Regions from separate parts of the Lysobacter sp. P5_B9 genome, predicted to be linked through region 3. Evidence: predicted binding sites of a transcription regulator. Region 3 holds the regulator's gene; each other region holds the start of a gene.

Region 1 (6,407 bases), on a different contig from region 3:
CGCCTGCGCAATGAGGCCGCGCTGCCCTTCCGCTACCGCGACTTCGGCAACCTCGCCACCATCGGCCGCATGGCGGCGGTCGTGCACTTCGGCAGGCTCAGGCTCTCCGGCCTGCTGGCATGGTGGTTCTGGCTCTTCATCCACATCTTCTTCCTGATCGGCTTCCGCAACCGCGTGATCGTGCTGGTCAACTGGGCGTGGGCGTACTGGAGCTACCAGCGGCACGCGCGGATCATCCTGGGCGGTACTACTGACGCATCGGCGGATTGACACCCGTGCTAAGGTCGCGCGGCGCGGCCGCAGGGGAGGCCTCGCGCGACAACATGCCCCCGCGCGTAGCGGGTTTTCTTTTGAATGGATTTTTGGGGATTTAAGGATGCATAGACTCTTTGCTGTCGTTCTTTCGTTCGCGACTCTTTCCGGTTTTGCCACCCCCGCGATGGCGCAGACCGCCACCGCGTCGCCCTGCACGCAATGGATCACCGCCGTGCCGGTCACCATCACCAGCCCTGGCTACTACTGCCTCAAGCAGAACATCACCACCAACCTCGTCGGCGGCGCCATCGGCATCGAGTCCAGTGACGTCACGCTGGACTGCCGTGGTCGCAGCATCACGCACAGCGATCCGGCCAATGATGCCTTCGGCATCACCGGCAGCGGCTTCGGTCCGGTGCATGACGTTACCGTGCGCTCGTGCAAGCTCGTCGACTTCGGCACCGGCATCCTGTTCGGTCCGGGCAGCGATCGGATCGAGATCGCCAACAACGACGTGGTGAAGCCGAAGCTCGACGGCATCGTGCTGTGGGGCAGCAACTCGCGCATCGTTGGCAACAGCGTGTTGAGCACGCACAACACCTTCTACGACTACTCCCGCAACATCACCGTAACCGCTTTCGAACCGGGCGTGCGTTCGACCGGCAACGTGATCTCCAACAACACGGTCGCCGGCGCATTCGGCAACGGCACGATCTGGGGCATTCGCGTCGACATGTCGGACAACGCGCTGATCAACAACAACCAGGTCATCGACCTGCAGCCCAATGAGGGCGGTTTCGCCGCGGCGATCGTCACCGACAGCGCCACTTCACGCATCCTCAACAACGTGATGATGGCGCGCACCGGCACCAACTACGGCAACATGGGTAGCGCCGCACTGTGCTCGCGCAACCTCGCCGTCGGCCTGGCTGTCGATGGCTTCGATTGGTGCACGCAGTCGGTCAACAACACGACGCAGCCGTAACCGCGGCATCCCGGCGGCAAAAGAAAAGGCCCGGGGAACCGGGCCTTTTCCTGTCTGCTTTCGCGCGACGCTTATGCAGCGAACAACGCCTTCATCTTCTTCAGTGCGTTGGCTTCGATCTGGCGGATGCGTTCGGCGGACACGCCGTATTCGTCGGCCAGTTCCTGCAGCGTGATCTTGCTGTCGGCATCGAGCCAGCGACGCTTGACGATGTCGCGCGAGCGGGCGTCGAGGCCGGCCAGGCCCTCGCGCAGCAACTCGAGCTGGTTGTCCTCGCTGTCCGCGCGCTCGTAGGCCTGCGACGGATCCTCGGCATCGGTGCGAAGGTAGGCGGCCGGCGACGGCGGGGCGTGGTCGTCGTCCTCGTCGGTGGGCGCGTCGAAGCCGATGTCGCGGCCGGACAGGCGCGATTCCATCTCCAGCACTTCGCGTTCGGACACGTTGAGGTCGGCGGCCACGGCGCGCACTTCCTCGGCATTCATCCAGCCCAGGCGGGTCTTGGACTTGCGCAGGTTGAAGAACAGCTTGCGCTGCGCCTTGGTCGTGGCGACCTTGACGATGCGCCAGTTCTTGAGGATGAACTCGTGCATCTCGGCGCGGATCCAGTGCACCGCGAAGGAAACCAGGCGCACGCCCTGCTCCGGGTCGAAGCGCTTGACCGCCTTCATCAGGCCGATGTTGCCTTCCTGGATCAGGTCGCCCATCTGCAGGCCGTAGCCGTTGTAGCCACGGGCGACATGGACCACGAAGCGCAGGTGCGAGTGCACCAGGTCGCGCGCGGCGTCGAGGTCCTCTCCGTCGCGGAAGCGGCGCGCAAGCGCCTGCTCGTCTTCGGCGGTGAGCACCGGGATCTGGTGCACCGCGCCGATGTAGGCATCCAGCGAACCGATTGCGGTCAGGCCATTGAAGGCCGGAACCGGGAGGTTATTGGCGATAAGGGCGGTGTTTTGGGTCATGGCAGGCATCTTAGCAGTCGGGGTTTGGGACTGCTAAACCCCGCGGAAGTTCCGGTGCGTTGCATTCATGGAACGCGGTTTGACCCTGCCAAGGCCCCGGCAGCGGCCAATTTCGGGCCCGCGGGGTGGCCCCAGGATCTCATCCACCGCCGGAACGGCCCGCGCTACCGCTTTCCGGCGCTCCCGGCGCCGGGGAGGCCGGCGGCACCCATTCCGGGGCCGTGGCCATCGGCCGGACATCATGCTGGACCGGCTTGCGGCCATTGAACAGATAGCCCAGCACGGCATAGCGGCGGACCAGGAAATGGTGGAGTGTCAGCGACACCATCGATGCGACTGCCAGGACGATCAGGAACTTGATCCCGGCCGCCAGCGGCAGCGACAGCAGCGCCGTCGCCATGGCGATGACCGTCACGTGGTGGAACAGATAGATCGAGTAGCTGGCGGAAGACAGGTAGGCGAAGGTGCGCGACGGCCGGTCCGCCCATTCGCGGAACAGCGAGAACAGCACCCGCACCACCATCCACCGCAACAGCCCTTCGCCCAGGAAGTGTGCGGTACGGAAGGCGTAATCCGAACGCCCCTCGGTCAGCAGCATCACCACCCCTCCGCTCACGGCAAGGGCAATCACCAGCCGATCGCGCCGGGCGAACCGGTCGAGCAGCTCCGGACTGGCGCACAGCAACATCCCCACCAGGAAGCCGGGAAGGTAGAGCAGCAGCTCCGCCGGACTGGCGCTCCCCAGCAGGGGCTCATCCCAACCGGGACCGGCAAGCCGGCCCACCGCCACCACGCCCAGCGGCGTTGCGACCAGCGCGAGCAGCACGAAGGGCAAGGCCCACCGTCCCCGCAACCAGGAGGCGACGGCGCCATCGGGGTCGGCCAGGCGGCGCAGGTACGGCGCGAACATGGCGGCAAGGGCGAAATAGACAGCCAGGGAGAACAGGAACCACAGGTGGGAAACCCATTGCCCATCCACCCACGCAGGCAGTAGCGCACCCTGCAGGAAACCGGCATCGCCCCCGGCGCCGATCACCAGCCGCACCTGGAGCAGGTTGAAGGTCAGCAGCGTCGCCAGCAGCGGGACCAGCACCCGGCGCATGCGGTCGCGCAGGAAGTCCCGTACCGGCCACCGCACCAGCAGGTACATCGCGAAGTAGCCAGCGACGACGAAGAACGCCGGCATCCGGAACAGATGGATGCCCGCCACCAGCCAATCCAGCGCTGGCAGGTGGGCCTGGTCCTTGACCTGCCAGGCGTCCGAGTCGTACGGCCGCGCCGAATGCAGCACCACCCCCAGCAGCATCAAAACGCTGCGCAGCGCATCCATGTAATGAAGCCGTGAGGCCCCATTGCTCATTCGCGTGCCTTTTTGCTACCGGGGGATATCCAAGCAAACGCGATGCCTTGGCGCATGCGGCCTGATGCGGCCTGAATAGGGATGCCCGCCGCAGCGACCCGCTTAAACGCCTGGGGACGCCCGTGCATCTGTATGGCTCTGCTCGCCGCCGTGATGCCCATCGAAACCGACCACCCCGACACCGGGGCCGACGACGACCGCGCCCTGGTCGGCGCGGCCGCCCGGGGCGAAGTGGCGGCCTTCGAGGCGCTCTACCGGCGCCACGCCGGCCGCATCCATGGCGTGATCGCCCGGCTGGTCGGCGGTCATGGCGCCCGCGCCGAAGACCTGACCCAGGACGCATTCGTCCGCGCCTGGCAGGCGCTGCCGGCCTTCCGTTTCGAGTCGGCCTTCGCGACCTGGCTGCACCGGCTCGCGGTCAACACGGCGCTGATGGACCTGCGCAGCCGCAAGAGCCGTCCGCAGGACGACGGCAGCGAGGACGCCTTCGACGGACTGGGCGTCCCTGATTCCGCCGGCTACGGCACCGCGCTGTCGATGGACCTGGAGCGCGCCGTCGCCAGCCTGCCGCCGCGCGCCCGCGCGGTACTCGTGCTGTACGACGTGGAAGGCTGGCACCACGAGGAAATCGCCGCCGAACTCGGCATGGCGGTCGGCAGCTCGAAAGCGCAATTGCACCGCGCCCGCCACCTGTTGCGGACGCGGTTGGAGGCACACGCATGAATACCGGTCACGACAACTCCCACGACAGCAACGACTTCCCCGAGGCTCTGCGCTGGCAACTGCGCGCCCTGCGCCAGGACGCCACTCCGTCGCACGACCTGTGGCCCGGCATCGCAGCGCGCCTGGCCACGCAGCGGGCGCCGGTGCGCCGGTCGCCCCGCTGGCTGGGGCCGGTCGCACTCGCCGCCAGCGTGGTTCTGGCCGTGGGCAGCGTGGGCTGGTTCGCCCGTACCGCCGGCGTGACCGCGCCGTCGCAGGCGCAGTCGCCGACCCTGGTGCAACGCGAAGCCGACGGCCTTTCGCGCCAGTACCAGGCCGCATTGCAGGAGGTGCAGGTACCCATGCCGCCGAGCCTGCAGCCCACGGCCGAGGCACTGGACCGCGATGTCGCCCTGATCCGCGCCGCGCTCACCCGCGACCCCGATTCGGTCCGCCTGCTCGAACAGCTGCGCCGCACCTACGCCCATCGCCTCGCGCTCGCCCAGCGCGTCGCCTACACCTGATCCTTTCGCCTACCTGCTGTTCCGGAGAAGTCCCATGTCCCGCGCCCTCGCCCTGATGACCGTCGGCCTGTTCGCTGTCCCCACGCTGTTCCACGACGCACTCGCCGCGACGCCCATCAACGAAACCCGCGCGTTTGATGCCCGCGGCCACCTCAGCATCGAGAACGTCAAGGGCAGCATCGAAGTGCGGGCCTGGGACCGCCGCGAGGTGAAGATCGAAGGCAGCCTCGGCCAGGGCGTGGAGAAGCTGGAGATCCTCGGCGACGCCCAGCACCTGTCGATAAAGGTGAAGTACCCCAAGAACGGCGGCCTTGGCTTCTTCTCCGGCAGCGACAAGAGCGAACCCTCGGAGCTGCGGCTGATGGTGCCGTTGCAGGCCGACCTCGACATCGACGCCGTATCGGCCGACGTCGACGTCAGCGGCATGGCCTCGGACGAACTTTCCATCGACAGCGTCAGCGGCGACATCAACGTCGTCGGCGCACCGCGCGAAGCGACGATCGACAGCGTCAGCGGCGACCTCAAGCTGATCCTCAACAGTCCGAAGGTCAGCACCGAGAGCGTGAGCGGCGACATCGACCTGCGCGGCCGCCTCAGCGACGAGGTGCACGTGGAAACCGTATCGGGCGACATCGACGTCTCCGGCCACCAGAGCAGCGTGCGCAAGTTCAGCGGCAACACGGTGTCCGGCGACATGCGTATCGACACCGCATTGACCGCCGGCGGTCGCATCGGCCTGGAAAGCGTGAGCGGCAACCTTACCCTGCGCATGCCCGCGAACCTTTCCGCGCAGGTGCGCGGGGATAGCTTCAGCGGCGAACTCTCTGCACCCGACGTGGAGATCAGCCGGCCCAAGCATGGCCCGGGTTCGAACTTCGAGCACCGCTACGGCAGCGGCGACGGCGAGATATCGCTGAAGTCGTTCTCCGGCGACGCGCGCCTGCAGTTCGACTGAAGTAGTTCGACTGAAGCAGCGCGACGATGTACCCGAAAATGCCGGGCCTCGCCCGGCATTTTCGTTGGCACCTCCGCTGCGGCTACGCAATCCGCTCGCGCGGCGGCAGCGACCAGTCGATCGGCGCCATGCCGTGCTGCGCGAGGTAGCGATTGGCGGTGGAGAAATGTCCGCAGCCGATGAACCCGCGATGCGCCGACAGCGGCGAAGGATGCGGCGCCTTCAACACCAGGTGCCGGCGCGGATCGATGACCTTGCCCTTGGCCTGCGCATAGCTGCCCCAGAGCATGAACACCAGGTGCTCGCGTTCGCGGTTGAGCGTTTCCACGATGCGGTCGGTGAAGCCTTCCCAACCCTTTCCCTGGTGCGCGCCGGCGCGCCCCTCCTCGACGGTGAGTACGGCGTTGAGCAGGAGCACGCCCTGCTCCGCCCAGTGCGCGAGGCACCCGTGGCCGGGCCGCGCGATGCCCAGGTCGCGCTGGATTTCCTTGTAGATGTTGTCCAGCGACGGCGGTACCGCGACGCCGGGCTGCACCGAAAAGCACAGACCATGCGCCTGGCCGAAGCCGTGGTACGGATCCTGGCCGAGGATCACCACTTTCACCGCGTCAAAAGGCGTCGCGTCCAGCGCGGCGAAGATCTGCGGTCCCGGCGGGAAGATGCGCGCGCC
Region 2 (6,407 bases), on a different contig from region 3:
TCGGCGCAGCCCTGGTAACGCACCTTCAGCGTGGTCGACGCACCGTGCGCTTCGCCCGGCAGGTTGACCGTGAGTGCATTGCGATAGGTTTCGACGCGGCCGAAGTATTCGTCCTGGTGCGGCTCGCCGGCCGGAATCTGCGGCGCCTGCGCAGTGAAGCCGGCATCGCTCTGCACCCGGATCTGGTGGCGGTAGAGGTAGCAGCCCGGGGCGATCTTCCAGCGCAGCGCGATGCGGTCGACAGAGGTCGCCTGGGCTTCGAGCACGAAGGCCTGCTCGACCGGCAGCAGGTTGTTCTGGTCGTTGCACGACGGCGCTGCCGCCAGGGCCGGCGCGGCGCCGGTCCACAGCAGGGCGGTACACACCACGAGCTGGCTGGCCAATGCGAGAAAGGCGCACGGCATGCGCGAGGTAGAGAGGCTCATTCGGGATCAGGCGCCCAGGGAGGGTGGCAAGGTGGTTTCCGCGCTCACCCAGTCGAGATAGGCGGGCAGGCCGGCGCACGCTTCGACCGCGATGAGTTCCGGCAGTTCGTATGGATGCAGGGTGCGCAGCCGGGCGGTCAGGGCGTCCAGACGATCGGCGGTGGTCTTGATGAGCAGCAGCACTTCGTCGGCCTGCTCGACCCGGCCCTGCCAACGGTAGGTCGAATGCACGCCGGGCAGGCGGTTCACGCACGCGGCCAGGCGTTCATCCACCAGGACACGCGCGATCGCGTCGGCGCTGGCCGCATCAGGGCAGGTGCTGTAGGCGAGCAGGACGGACATGGGCGCGATTGTAGCGGTGGGCGTCCGGCCAGCCTTTGCCGCAACTACGAAATAGCCCGGGTAGTGCCGGTTTTCTCCACGTCGCTAGTGGCGCCGCCTGGATCCCGCCCTAGCGCGCGCTGCCGATCTTGCGGCCGGTGCGCAGCGAGGCCAGTTGCTCGACCACTTCCACCAGGGGTGCGCGCGAACGGGTGGGGGCGTCGCGGAAGGCGAGGATCAGGCGCAGCTCGATCGGGTCCTCGATCAACAACGCATCGGCCGCGGCGACCGAATCCAGGGCGGTATCGCTGGACAGGCTCATCTTCCCGCGTCCGGTTGCGAGCCACTCGAACTGCACTCCGCACGCCAGGGCCACCTCGCGCATATGGGTGACCTTGGGGTGCTTGCTGTTGTTGGTTTCCCAATGGCTGACGGCGCTGCGCTGCACCCCGATCGCACTGGCGAGGGCGGCTTGGGACAGGCCGGCATGGCGCCGGGCCAATCGGATGCGCTGCTGGGGCGTCATTGCCTGCTCCGTTCCATGAACACGGGCCGATTGTTACCAAAAGTCACGTCGATATCAACAGACACCAGTCGGTGTTCACCATTGGTATCATGAATGAAAGCAAAATATTTATCTATCAATACTTTATGTGAGCTTTTGGAGTGAAACAGATACCAGTGTTCAACAAATGACTACGATTTCATACTGGACAAGGGGCAACCGCCGGCACAAATTGCACCGGTCCGGCACGGATGCCGGCTCGACAAGACGTCAGGTAAGGAGATGCGGCGCCGGGACTGCGCCAGGGCGAGGACAGCCATCTCCAAACCGGAAAGAGCGCGAACCCCTGTCCGCGCTCTTTCTTTTTGGCCCTCTCCCTTAGGTCCGAACCTCCCCCGTTCGGACTTTTTTCTTTTCCGGCGCTTGAAAGCCCGGCCCTGGGCCCCATCTGGTGGCAGTCCCGGCTCGCCGGGTCTTTCTACGCCGCGAATCTGGCAGTCGCCTGAAGTGACTGCTAAAACGCAGGCCATTTCCTTACCACTCAAGCATTTACGAGGGTTGCCATGAACATCAAGCCGCTGTTCGACCGCGTGGTCATCAAGCGCATGGAAGAAGAAAAGCTGTCCGCGGGCGGCATCGTGATCCCGGACTCCGCCACCGAGAAGCCGATCAAGGGCGAAGTCGTCGCCGTCGGCGACGGCAAGGTCTTCGACAACGGCAACGTCCGTGCCCCCAAGGTCAAGGTCGGCGACAAGGTCCTGTTCGGCAAGTACAGCGGCACCGAAGTGAAGCTCGACGGCACCGAATACCTGGTAGTGAAGGAAGACGACATCTTCGCGGTCATTGTCTGATCGCGCGTCGCTTCCAAATTTTCTTTTTTACTGAATTCTCTTTGAGGTAATCCGCAAATGGCTGCCAAGGAAATCCGTTTCGGCGAAGACGCCCGCGCAAAGATGCTGCGCGGCGTCAACGTGCTCGCCAATGCCGTCAAGGCAACGCTCGGCCCGAAGGGCCGCAATGTCGTGCTCGAGAAGAGCTACGGCGCCCCGACGATCACCAAGGACGGCGTGTCCGTCGCCAAGGAAATCGAACTGTCCGACAAGTTCGAGAACATGGGCGCGCAGATGGTCAAGGAAGTCGCTTCCAAGACCTCCGACAACGCCGGTGACGGCACCACCACCGCGACCGTGCTGGCGCAGGCGCTGATCCGCGAAGGCATGAAGGCGGTCGCCGCCGGCATGAACCCGATGGACCTCAAGCGCGGCATCGACAAGGCCGTGGTCGAAGCCGTGTCCGAACTGAAGAAGATCTCCAAGCCGTCTTCGACGAGCAAGGAAATCGCCCAGGTCGGCGCGATCTCGGCCAACTCCGACACCAACATCGGTGACCTCATCGCCCAGGCGATGGACAAGGTCGGCAAGGAAGGCGTGATCACCGTCGAAGATGGTTCGGGTCTGGAGAACGAGCTCGACGTCGTCGAGGGCATGCAGTTCGACCGCGGCTACCTGTCGCCGTACTTCATCAACAACCAGCAGTCGATGCAGGCCGAACTGGAAGATCCGTTCATCCTGCTGCACGACAAGAAGATCTCCAACGTGCGCGAGCTGCTGCCCGTGCTCGAAGGCGTCGCCAAGGCCGGCAAGCCGCTGCTGATCGTCGCCGAGGAAGTCGAAGGCGAAGCCCTCGCCACCCTCGTCGTCAACACCATCCGCGGCATCGTCAAGGTCTGCGCGGTGAAGGCTCCGGGCTTCGGCGACCGTCGCAAGGCGATGCTGGAAGACATGGCCGTCCTCACCGGCGGCACCGTGATCTCCGAGGAAGTCGGCCTGCAGCTCGAGAAGGCCACGATCAAGGACCTCGGCCGCGCGAAGAAGGTGCAGATCTCCAAGGAGAACACCACCATCATCGACGGCGCCGGCGAACACACCGCCATCGAAGCGCGCATCAAGCAGATCAAGGCGCAGATCGAAGAAACCTCTTCGGACTACGACCGCGAGAAGCTGCAGGAGCGCGTGGCCAAGCTGGCCGGCGGCGTCGCCGTCATCAAGGTCGGTGCGGCCACCGAAGTCGAGATGAAGGAAAAGAAGGCCCGCGTTGAAGACGCGCTGCACGCCACCCGTGCTGCCGTGGAAGAAGGCATCGTCCCGGGCGGCGGCGTCGCGCTGCTGCGCGCCAAGGCCGCGATCGCTGGCCTCAAGGGTGCCAACGAAGACCAGAGCCACGGCATCCAGATCGCCCTGCGCGCCATGGAAGCGCCGCTGCGCGAGATCGTGACCAACGCCGGTGACGAGCCGTCGGTCATCCTCAACAAGGTGATGGAAGGCAAGGGCGCCTACGGCTACAACGCCGCGACTGGCGAATACGTCGACATGATCGAAGCCGGCATCCTGGATCCGACCAAGGTCACCCGCACCGCGCTGCAGAACGCCGCGTCGATCGCCGGCCTGATGATCACGACCGAAGCGATGGTCGCCGAGCTGCCGAAGAAGGAAGAGCCGGCGATGCCGGGCGGCGGCGGCATGGGCGGCATGGGCGGCATGGATTTCTGATCGCGCCGCGATGAACCTTGCAACACGGAAAAGCCCCGCACCGATGCGGGGCTTTTCTTTTTCGTGTTGTCACTGGGTGATCAGATCAAGGCGCCCGTACAGCCCGTGTTCCTCGTCATCCGGGCCGGAGGAGAAGAACAGCGTGTTGACTGGCTGATGGAGCAGGCCGTTGCCGAAGGCGAGGGCCCACAGGCCATCGATCTCGATCGGCTTGAAGTTGCGGTCGCGCAGCGGGCCGATCGGGAAGCCGAACACCGGCTCGAAGGCATTGATGCGGCCATCGCCGAAGTTGCCGATCAGCAAGGCGTTGCTGAAGACCCCGAACTTCGCCGGTGCGAGTGCAACGCCCCACGGCGCATTGAGGACGCCACGGCTTGCGACGCGCCGGATCAGCGTGCCCTTGGGCGTGTACACGTCGACATAGCCCAGGCCCGGCCCTGTCTCGTCTTCGAGCATCGACGGGTCCTGCTTGGCGTAGGTGACATAGATGTCGCCGCCGATGGCATGGATCCCGAACGGCGCGAATCCTTTCGGGATGCCAGGATCAACGAACGCACCCGCCGGCAGCTGCAACTGCTGGAAGTTCTGGTCGAACACATCGACCTTCGCATGGAAGAAATCCGATGCGTACAGCAGCTGCATGTTGCCGTTGGCACTGAGCGCCAGGCCCCGATAGCTGGCGCCGCTGGCCGAGTTGTCCGCCTTGCGGATGGCGTGGGTCAGGTCGACCGCGGGCGCCCAGGCGGCGATGACGCCTTCTTCGGTGGCGAAGATGAAGCGGGCCGGCTGGTTGGGCGCGACCATGAAGTTGCCGGATCCGTTGAAGACGATGCCGGTCGGCGAGCCGCCGGTGGGATCGGTGGGAGTGGGAATCTGCACGACCAGGGCGTTGGCGTTGCCGTCGCCGTCATAGAGCGTGGACGTGTGGCCATCGGCATTCGCCACCCAGGCGAAGCCGAACGGGTTGAAGGCAACGCCCCAGGAATTCACCAGGTTCGGATCGGTGTGCTCGGCGGGGATGAATCCGTCGGACACCAGGTTGCGCTGTTCGAAGCGTAATCCGTGTGCCTGGACGCCCTGGAAAGCGGGGGCGGCCGCGAATGCGAACGCCAGGGCCAGGGTCGCGCAGGTGCGCGCGGTAAGCGACTTCATCTCGGTTCTCCTTGGGGTAGTGCAGTTGCAACTGCGAGTGCGCAGCGCTGCGTGCGGTGGGCGCTGCGGCCAAGGGTGTATGCCGGCCACGCCGACGAAGGTTCATCCTCACACCGCCTGAACATCGACGGCGACCGGGGCGCCGACAATTGAACCGGCGAGTCCGCTTCGGGCATTTACTGTGCAGCGAGGTTGAGAACAGATGGTGCGACGGCCGGGCACCGGCATCGATGCGCGCGACATGAAGGGTGCGGCGTCTGTGGACGAGGTCGCGCTGATGGAGAAGGTCGCGGCCGAAGATATGAAGGCGTTCGAATTGCTGTATGGCCTGTATCACCCGCGGCTGGCGCGATTCCTGTTGGGCATGACGCGGCGGCCGCCGCTAGTCGAGGAAATCCTCGACGACACCATGCTGGTGGTGTGGCGCAAGGCGCATGCCTACAACCCGGATGCCAGGGTGTCGACATGGATTTTCGGGATCGCCTATCGGCAGGCGCTCAAGGCCTTGCGGCAGGTCGACGATGCCGTCGAATCCGGCGCGGACTCGGCAGGAGCGATGCCCGCCGAGCAGGAGCCGGAAGGCGAGCTGGCGCGGCATGAATTGCGCGTGCGCCTGGATGCGGCCCTGCGAACCTTGTCGCCGGAACAACGTGCCGCGATCGAGCTGACGTACTACCTGGGCTACGCCTGCCGAGAAATCGCACAGATCATGGGTTGCCCGGTCGACACGGTGAAGACACGCATGTTCTACGCACGCCAGCGATTGAAAAACCTGTTGAGCGCGGACCGCGAGGAGGCCATGTGAGCGGCCGCGTGCTCCCGTTCGGCGGTTCGGCGCACCTCGAGGCGCAGCGCATGCTGCCCTGGTGGGTCAACGGCACGCTCGAGGGAGGCGAGTTCGAGCGCATGTCGGACCACCTCGCCGAGTGCGCACAGTGCCGGCGCGAAGTGGAGGAACTGCAGCAATTGCGCGCGACGTACGCGCAGGCCGCACCGGCGGTGCCGGCGCCCTCCTTTGCCAACCTGCGGCGTCGCCTGCAGGCGAGCGACAGGTCTTCGTCGCCTTCGCCGCTGCAGTGGCGGGACTGGCACCGTGCGTGGCCGCAGATGCCACTGTGGCTGCGCGGCCTGGTCGTCGCCCAGGGGCTGGGCATCCTCGTGTTGGGGGGCACGCTGCTGATGAGCATGGCCCCGGATCCCGGCCTGCAACGCGACGGGCCCGCGGTGTACCGCTCCCTTGGCGCGACGGATGCTCTACCGGTCGATGCGCAAAGCCGCCAGCTGGTCGTGGTGTTCGAACCGGCCATGAGCCAGGAGCGGATGCGCGCGCTGCTGCGCGCGAACCAGGCACGCATCATCGACGGGCCCAACGAGGCGGGGGCTTACGTGCTCGCCATCCCGGCCGCGCGCGTCGCAAGCGCGCGCGCCGCGCTGCGCGCCACCCCGGGCGTGGTG
Region 3 (5,559 bases):
TCCTGCAACCGGCTTGGATCAGCGGCGGCGCTTCTTGTCCTTGTCCTTGGCCAGGTTGCGGCCGAACTGCTTCGGCGCGGCCTTGGCCAGGGCCTCGTCCTGCTCGGGAAAGTAGTCGCCTTCCCAGCGGGCGAGGGTGTCGCCTTCGAAGTAGAGCGTGAAGTTCTTGATTTCTGTGCGGCCCATGCGGCCCACGCGCTGGCTGGCGGTGTAGTCCCAGCGCTCGTGGTGGAAGGGGTCTTCGATCGAAGGCGTACCCAGCAGCACCAGCACCTGCTGCTTGCTCATGCCGGTCTGCAGCTGGTCGACGTTGGTCTTTTCCAGGAGGTTGCCCTGGTAGATCGGCTGCTTGTAGAGGATGCCGCAGCCCGCGGTGGACAGGGCGACAATAAGGACCAGCAGGAGCTTACGCATCGTGTTCTTCGCGACAGGCGGACAGTAGAAACAGGGGCCGATGATACACTGAAGCCATCGCCACGCGGCCCGGCCGCGGACATGTTCACCTGCCGTTCCGGGCTGTTTCCCACGGCGCCCGCGGCACCCGGTTTGTCGATCGCGGCTACCCGGACAGAAGGAAACCCATGGAATCCGAAGACCTTCGCAACGCCGGACTCAAAGTCACCCATCCGCGCCTGCGGATCCTCAGCCTGCTCGAGCAGGCCAAGCCCCGGCACATGACGGCCGAAGACATCTACCGTCACCTGCTGGAGCACGGGGAGGACATTGGCCTCGCGACGGTATATCGCGTGCTGACCCAGTTCGAGGCGGCCGGGCTGGTACTGAAACACAACTTCGAGGCCGGCCAGTCGGTTTACGAGCTGGACCGGGGCCACCACCACGACCATATGGTCGATGTCGATACGGGCAAGATCACCGAGTTCGAAAGCAGCGAGATCGAGGAGCTGCAGCGCAAGATTGCCGCGCAGCACGGATACGAGATCGAAGAGCACTCGCTGGTGCTCTACGTGCGCAAGAAGGCGCCGCGGTAAATCATCCGCCACCGAATCGATGAGCGCGCCGCAGCGCGCGGGGTCATCGAGTCGCCGGGCTCGCGCAGCTACTCCACGTCCGCCAGCAGGCGCTTCGCAGCCGCGCGCGCCTCGCGGGTCATCTCCACGCCGCCCAGCATCCGCGCGAGTTCTTCCTCGCGCTGCTTCGCGTCGAGTGACTGCACCGCGCTCTGGGTAACGCCCTCGCTCGCGGCCTTGCTGACCCGGTAATGGGCATGCCCCTGCGCGGCCACCTGGGGCAGGTGGGTCACGCACAACACCTGCCGCGAAGCGCCCAGCGCGCGCAGTTTCTGGCCGACGATTTCGGCGACCCCGCCGCCGATGCCCGAATCGACTTCATCGAAGACCATCGTGGGCACGGCATCGAGGCCCAGGGCGGCAACTTCTATCGCCAGCGAGATGCGCGAAAGCTCGCCGCCCGAGGCGACCTTGCGCAGCGGACGTGCGGGCTGGCCCGGGTTGGCGGCGACCAGGAATTCGACGCGCTCGCCACCCTGCGGGTCGGGGCGCCCGGTTTCGATCGGCTCCAGCGCGACCTCGAAACGACCGCCGCCCATGCCGAGTTCGGCGATCAGGGCGGTGGTGTCCTTCGACAGCGCCGCCCCGGCTGCGCGGCGCTTCGCGCCCAGGATGCCGGCGGCCTGGCGCCAGGCCGTCGTGGCCCGCTCGATGTCTCCATCGAGCCGCTGCAGGCGTTCGTCGGCACCGCGCAGTCGTTCCAGTTCCGCGGCGATCGAATCGCGTTGCGAAGCGAGTTGCTCGGCGGGCACGCGGTGCTTGCGCGAGAGCTCATGGATCCGGCCGAGGCGGTGTTCCAACTGCGTGAGGGCGTCAGGGTCGAGATCGAGGTCGCTGCGCACCCGGTCGAGCATGACCAGCGCCTCGTCGATCTGGATCGCGGCGGCGTCGAGCATCGCATCGACCTCGACCAGTCGCGGCTCGTGCTCCGCCACGCGCTGCAGTTCACCGCGAACGTGGTGCAGGGCGCGCGACAGCGAGGGGCCTTCGTCACCCCCCAACTGCGCGAAGGCGCCATCGCAGGCGGCGATCAGGCCAGCAGCGTGGGCGAGGCGACGGTGGTCGGCCTGCAGCTTCAAAAGGGAATCGGGCTCGAGGGCCTCGCGGTCGAGTTCGGCGAACTGGTGTTCCAGCCATCCGATCCGATCTGAGACGTCCCCCTGCGCGAGCAGGGCTTCGCGCTCGCGCAGCAGTTCGCTCCAGGCCTCGGCAGCCTTCGCCACCACGATGAGTTCCGCGTCGTTGCGGCCGTAGGCATCGAGCAGGGCCAACTGACTGGAGCGCGCAAGCAGTGCCTGGTGCTCGTGCTGGCCGTGTATCTCGACCAGCAGGCTGGCCAGCTCGGTGACCTGGGTGACGGTGGCGGGGCGGCCATTGATCCATGCGCGCGAACCGCCATCGGCACGGATCACGCGCCGGATCTGGCAAACGGAGTCGTCTTCGCTTTCGTCCAGGGCGTTTTCGCGCAGCCAGGCGAGGGCGGCGGAGGCGTCATCGAGCACGAAGCCCGCCGTCAGCTCGGCTCGCTCGGCGCCGTGGCGGACGACGCCGCTGTCGGCGCGCAGGCCCGAGAGCAGTCCGAGGGCGTCGACCAGCAGCGACTTGCCGGCGCCGGTCTCGCCTGAAATGACGGTGAGTCCGCGGGCGAAATCCAGCTCCGTGCTACGGACGACGGCGAAATCCTTGATGGCGAGGTGGACGAGCATGGGGCGTGATTGTAGCGGCGGCCAGTTTCGGAGAGGGGTAGCGAGGCAAGATGTAACCGGGTTGCGTCTCACAAACCGAAACAACCGGCGCCCCGGAGCTTGCGTAGCCCCCCTGCCGCCTTTATATGGCCCACATGAATCGTCATTTCCCCGACTACACCAGCCTGGATCCCCGTGCGCGGCAATTGCTCCGCACGCTGATCGGCCGCTACATCCAGAGTGGTGAGCCGGTGGGATCGCAGACACTGGCCCGTCACGCGGGGCTGGACGTGAGCGCGGCGACGATCCGCAACATCCTCGCGGACCTGGAGGAGGTGGGACTGCTCAGCGCACCGCATACCTCGGCCGGGCGCATTCCCACGGCCCAGGGCTACCGCCTGTTCGTGGACTCGCTGCTCCAGGTCCGGCCATTGCCGGAAGGCGAGGTCGCACGCCTGCGCAGCGAGCTGCCGGCTGGCTCCGGGACCCAGGCCCTGCTCGGCAGCGCGTCGGAACTACTCTCGGCGATGACCCACTTCGTGGGCGTGGTGAGTGTGCCCCGGCGCGAGCAGTTCGCCTTCCGTCGCATCGAATTCGTCCCGCTGGACGCACAGCGCGTGCTTGCGATCCTGGTGTTCTCGGACAACGAGGTGCAGAACCGGATCATCCAGACGCGCCGCCCCTACGATGCCAGCGAACTGGAGCGTGTCGCCAACTACCTCAACACCCATTTCTCCGGGCGGACGCTGCCGGATATCCGCGCCCGCCTGCTGCGCGAGCTGCGCAGCGCCCGCGACGAGATGGAAACGCTGCTTGCGCAGTCGGTGGAGCTGGCCGAACAGGTACTCGCCCCCAGCCACGATGACATGGTGCTGGCCGGACAGACCCGGCTGATGGGTGTGCAGGAACTGGCCGACCTCGATCGACTGCGCGACCTGTTCGAAGCCTTCGCCCGCAAGCGCGAGATCCTGCAATTGCTCGAGCGCACGGTCCGCGCCACGGGCGTGCGCATCTTCATCGGCGAGGAAACCGGCCTGGCGCCGCTGGAAGGAATGTCGCTGGTGACCGCCCCCTACGCCGCGGGAGGGCAGGTGCTGGGGGTGCTCGGAGTGATCGGCCCCAGCCGCATGGCCTATGAGCGCGTGATCCCGGTGGTGCAGGCCGCTGCGGAGGCGCTCGGGGCCGCGATCCAGCCCGAGCCATCCCGGTAGGCCGTCCCGGTAAGAACCGCGATCGTCGTGCAGTCGCGGGCCCGGGGCGCTTGAATCGGCTTTGCCCCGGCCCCATTGCAGCAGGGTGCGCACTTCGCGCAAGGCAGACCCACGCCCAAGATGACGACCGAACCGATGCAAGAAGCCACCGGCGAGAATCCCGCCGTCACCCCTCCCAATCCCCTCGTCGCCGAGTTGGAAACGCTGAAGGCCGAACTGGCCCAGCTGCGCGAAGAATCGCTGCGCGAGCGCGCCGAGCTGGACAACCAGCGCAAGCGCCTCGCCCGCGATATCGAGATGGCCCGCAAGTTCGCCAATGAGCGCTTGCTCGGCGACCTGCTTCCAGTGGTCGACAGCCTCGAGGCCGGCCTCGCCGTAAAGGCTGACACCGCGCAGCACCTGCGCGAAGGCATGGAGCTGACCTTGCGCCAGTTGCTGAAGGTGGCTGGCGACAACGGCCTGGTTGCGGTCGATCCCGCCGGCAAGCCCTTCAATCCCGAACACCACCAGGCCATGGGCATGGTCGATGGCGACGGCCACGAGCCCGGCCATGTCGTGCAGGTCTACCAGAAGGGTTGGCTGCTGAACGATCGCCTGCTGCGTCCGGCGCTGGTGACCATCAGCAAGCACGACTGATTGGGGCGCGCCGCGGGCGCAGCCGGTCTGCGACGGGCTCGAACGCGCCGCAGCGCGCAGGGGCATCGAGTCACGAGCTGTTCCGCTTGAACTGGCAGCCCCCCAGCCCCAAATAGCGCACATCAGCGGTTCACACCGCCATCAACGACCAAGATTCGCAAGAGGAAACACCAATGGCAAAGATCATCGGCATCGACCTGGGTACGACCAACTCGTGCGTGGCGATCATGGAAGGCGGCAAGGCCCGCGTCATCGAGAACGCCGAAGGCGATCGCACCACGCCGTCGATCGTGGCGTTCACCAAGGACGGCGAAGTGCTGGTAGGCGCCTCGGCCAAGCGCCAGGCGGTGACCAACCCCAAGAACACCTTCTACGCGGTGAAGCGCCTGATCGGCCGCAAGTTCACCGATGCCGAAGTGCAGAAGGACATCGGTCTCGTCCCCTACAAGATCACCCAGCACGACAACGGCGATGCATGGGTGGAAACCGCCGACAGCAAGAAGATGGCGCCGCAGCAGATTTCGGCCGAAGTGCTGGCCAAGATGAAAAAGACGGCGGAAGCCTACCTGGGCGAAACCGTCACCGAAGCCGTCATCACCGTCCCGGCCTACTTCAACGATAGCCAGCGCCAGGCGACCAAGGACGCCGGCAGGATCGCGGGCCTCGACGTAAAGCGCATCATCAATGAGCCGACCGCCGCCGCGCTGGCCTACGGCATGGACAAGAAGGGCGGCGACCGCAAGGTTGCGGTGTACGACCTCGGCGGCGGCACCTTCGACGTGTCGATCATCGAGATCGCGTCCGTCGACGGCGAAATGCAGGTGGAAGTGCTGTCGACGAACGGCGACACCTTCCTCGGCGGCGAAGACTTCGACAAGCGCGTCATCGACTACCTCGTCGACGAGTTCAACAAGGACCAGGGCATCGACCTGCGCAAGGACCCGCTTGCTCTTCAAAGGCTCAAGGACGCGGCCGAGCGCGCCAAGATCGAGCTTTCCT

Evidence for each region. Region 3 encodes HrcA, which represses chaperone genes, less so after heat shock. Its sites were predicted from a motif close to TTNGCACTCNNNNNNNNNGAGTGCNAA; they were not measured.
Region 1: rpoH (RNA polymerase sigma factor RpoH) is a predicted target of HrcA. The motif match lies at 2,207-2,233, and genes of this name have one in related genera.
Region 2: groES (co-chaperone GroES) is a predicted target of HrcA. The motif match lies at 1,743-1,769, and genes of this name have one in related genera.

What each region holds. Positions count from the first base shown of each region.
Region 1 covers NZ_JBFULP010000002.1:119,500-125,906, reverse strand. Annotated here, with positions in the region: partial or broken gene ACXJJ9_RS05705 (NAD(P)/FAD-dependent oxidoreductase) at 1-270, shown strand, start outside; gene ACXJJ9_RS05700 (right-handed parallel beta-helix repeat-containing protein) at 377-1,240, shown strand; gene rpoH (RNA polymerase sigma factor RpoH) at 1,312-2,196, opposite strand; gene ACXJJ9_RS05690 (acyltransferase family protein) at 2,336-3,526, opposite strand; gene ACXJJ9_RS05685 (RNA polymerase sigma factor) at 3,710-4,279, shown strand; gene ACXJJ9_RS05680 (hypothetical protein) at 4,276-4,782, shown strand; gene ACXJJ9_RS05675 (DUF4097 family beta strand repeat-containing protein) at 4,817-5,737, shown strand; gene ung (uracil-DNA glycosylase) at 5,820-6,407, opposite strand, start outside.
Region 2 covers NZ_JBFULP010000003.1:320,450-326,856, forward strand. Annotated here, with positions in the region: gene ACXJJ9_RS09170 (protein-disulfide reductase DsbD domain-containing protein) at 1-425, opposite strand, end outside; gene cutA (divalent-cation tolerance protein CutA) at 432-767, opposite strand; gene ACXJJ9_RS09180 (helix-turn-helix transcriptional regulator) at 877-1,272, opposite strand; gene groES (co-chaperone GroES) at 1,815-2,102, shown strand; gene groL (chaperonin GroEL) at 2,160-3,800, shown strand; gene ACXJJ9_RS09195 (TIGR03118 family protein) at 3,870-4,952, opposite strand; gene ACXJJ9_RS09200 (RNA polymerase sigma factor) at 5,155-5,757, shown strand; gene ACXJJ9_RS09205 (S8 family serine peptidase) at 5,754-6,407, shown strand, end outside.
Region 3 covers NZ_JBFULP010000007.1:190,837-196,395, reverse strand. Annotated here, with positions in the region: gene ACXJJ9_RS14585 (outer membrane protein assembly factor BamE) at 19-414, opposite strand; gene fur (ferric iron uptake transcriptional regulator) at 582-989, shown strand; gene recN (DNA repair protein RecN) at 1,058-2,734, opposite strand; gene hrcA (heat-inducible transcriptional repressor HrcA) at 2,869-3,924, shown strand; gene grpE (nucleotide exchange factor GrpE) at 4,045-4,560, shown strand; gene dnaK (molecular chaperone DnaK) at 4,734-5,559, shown strand, end outside.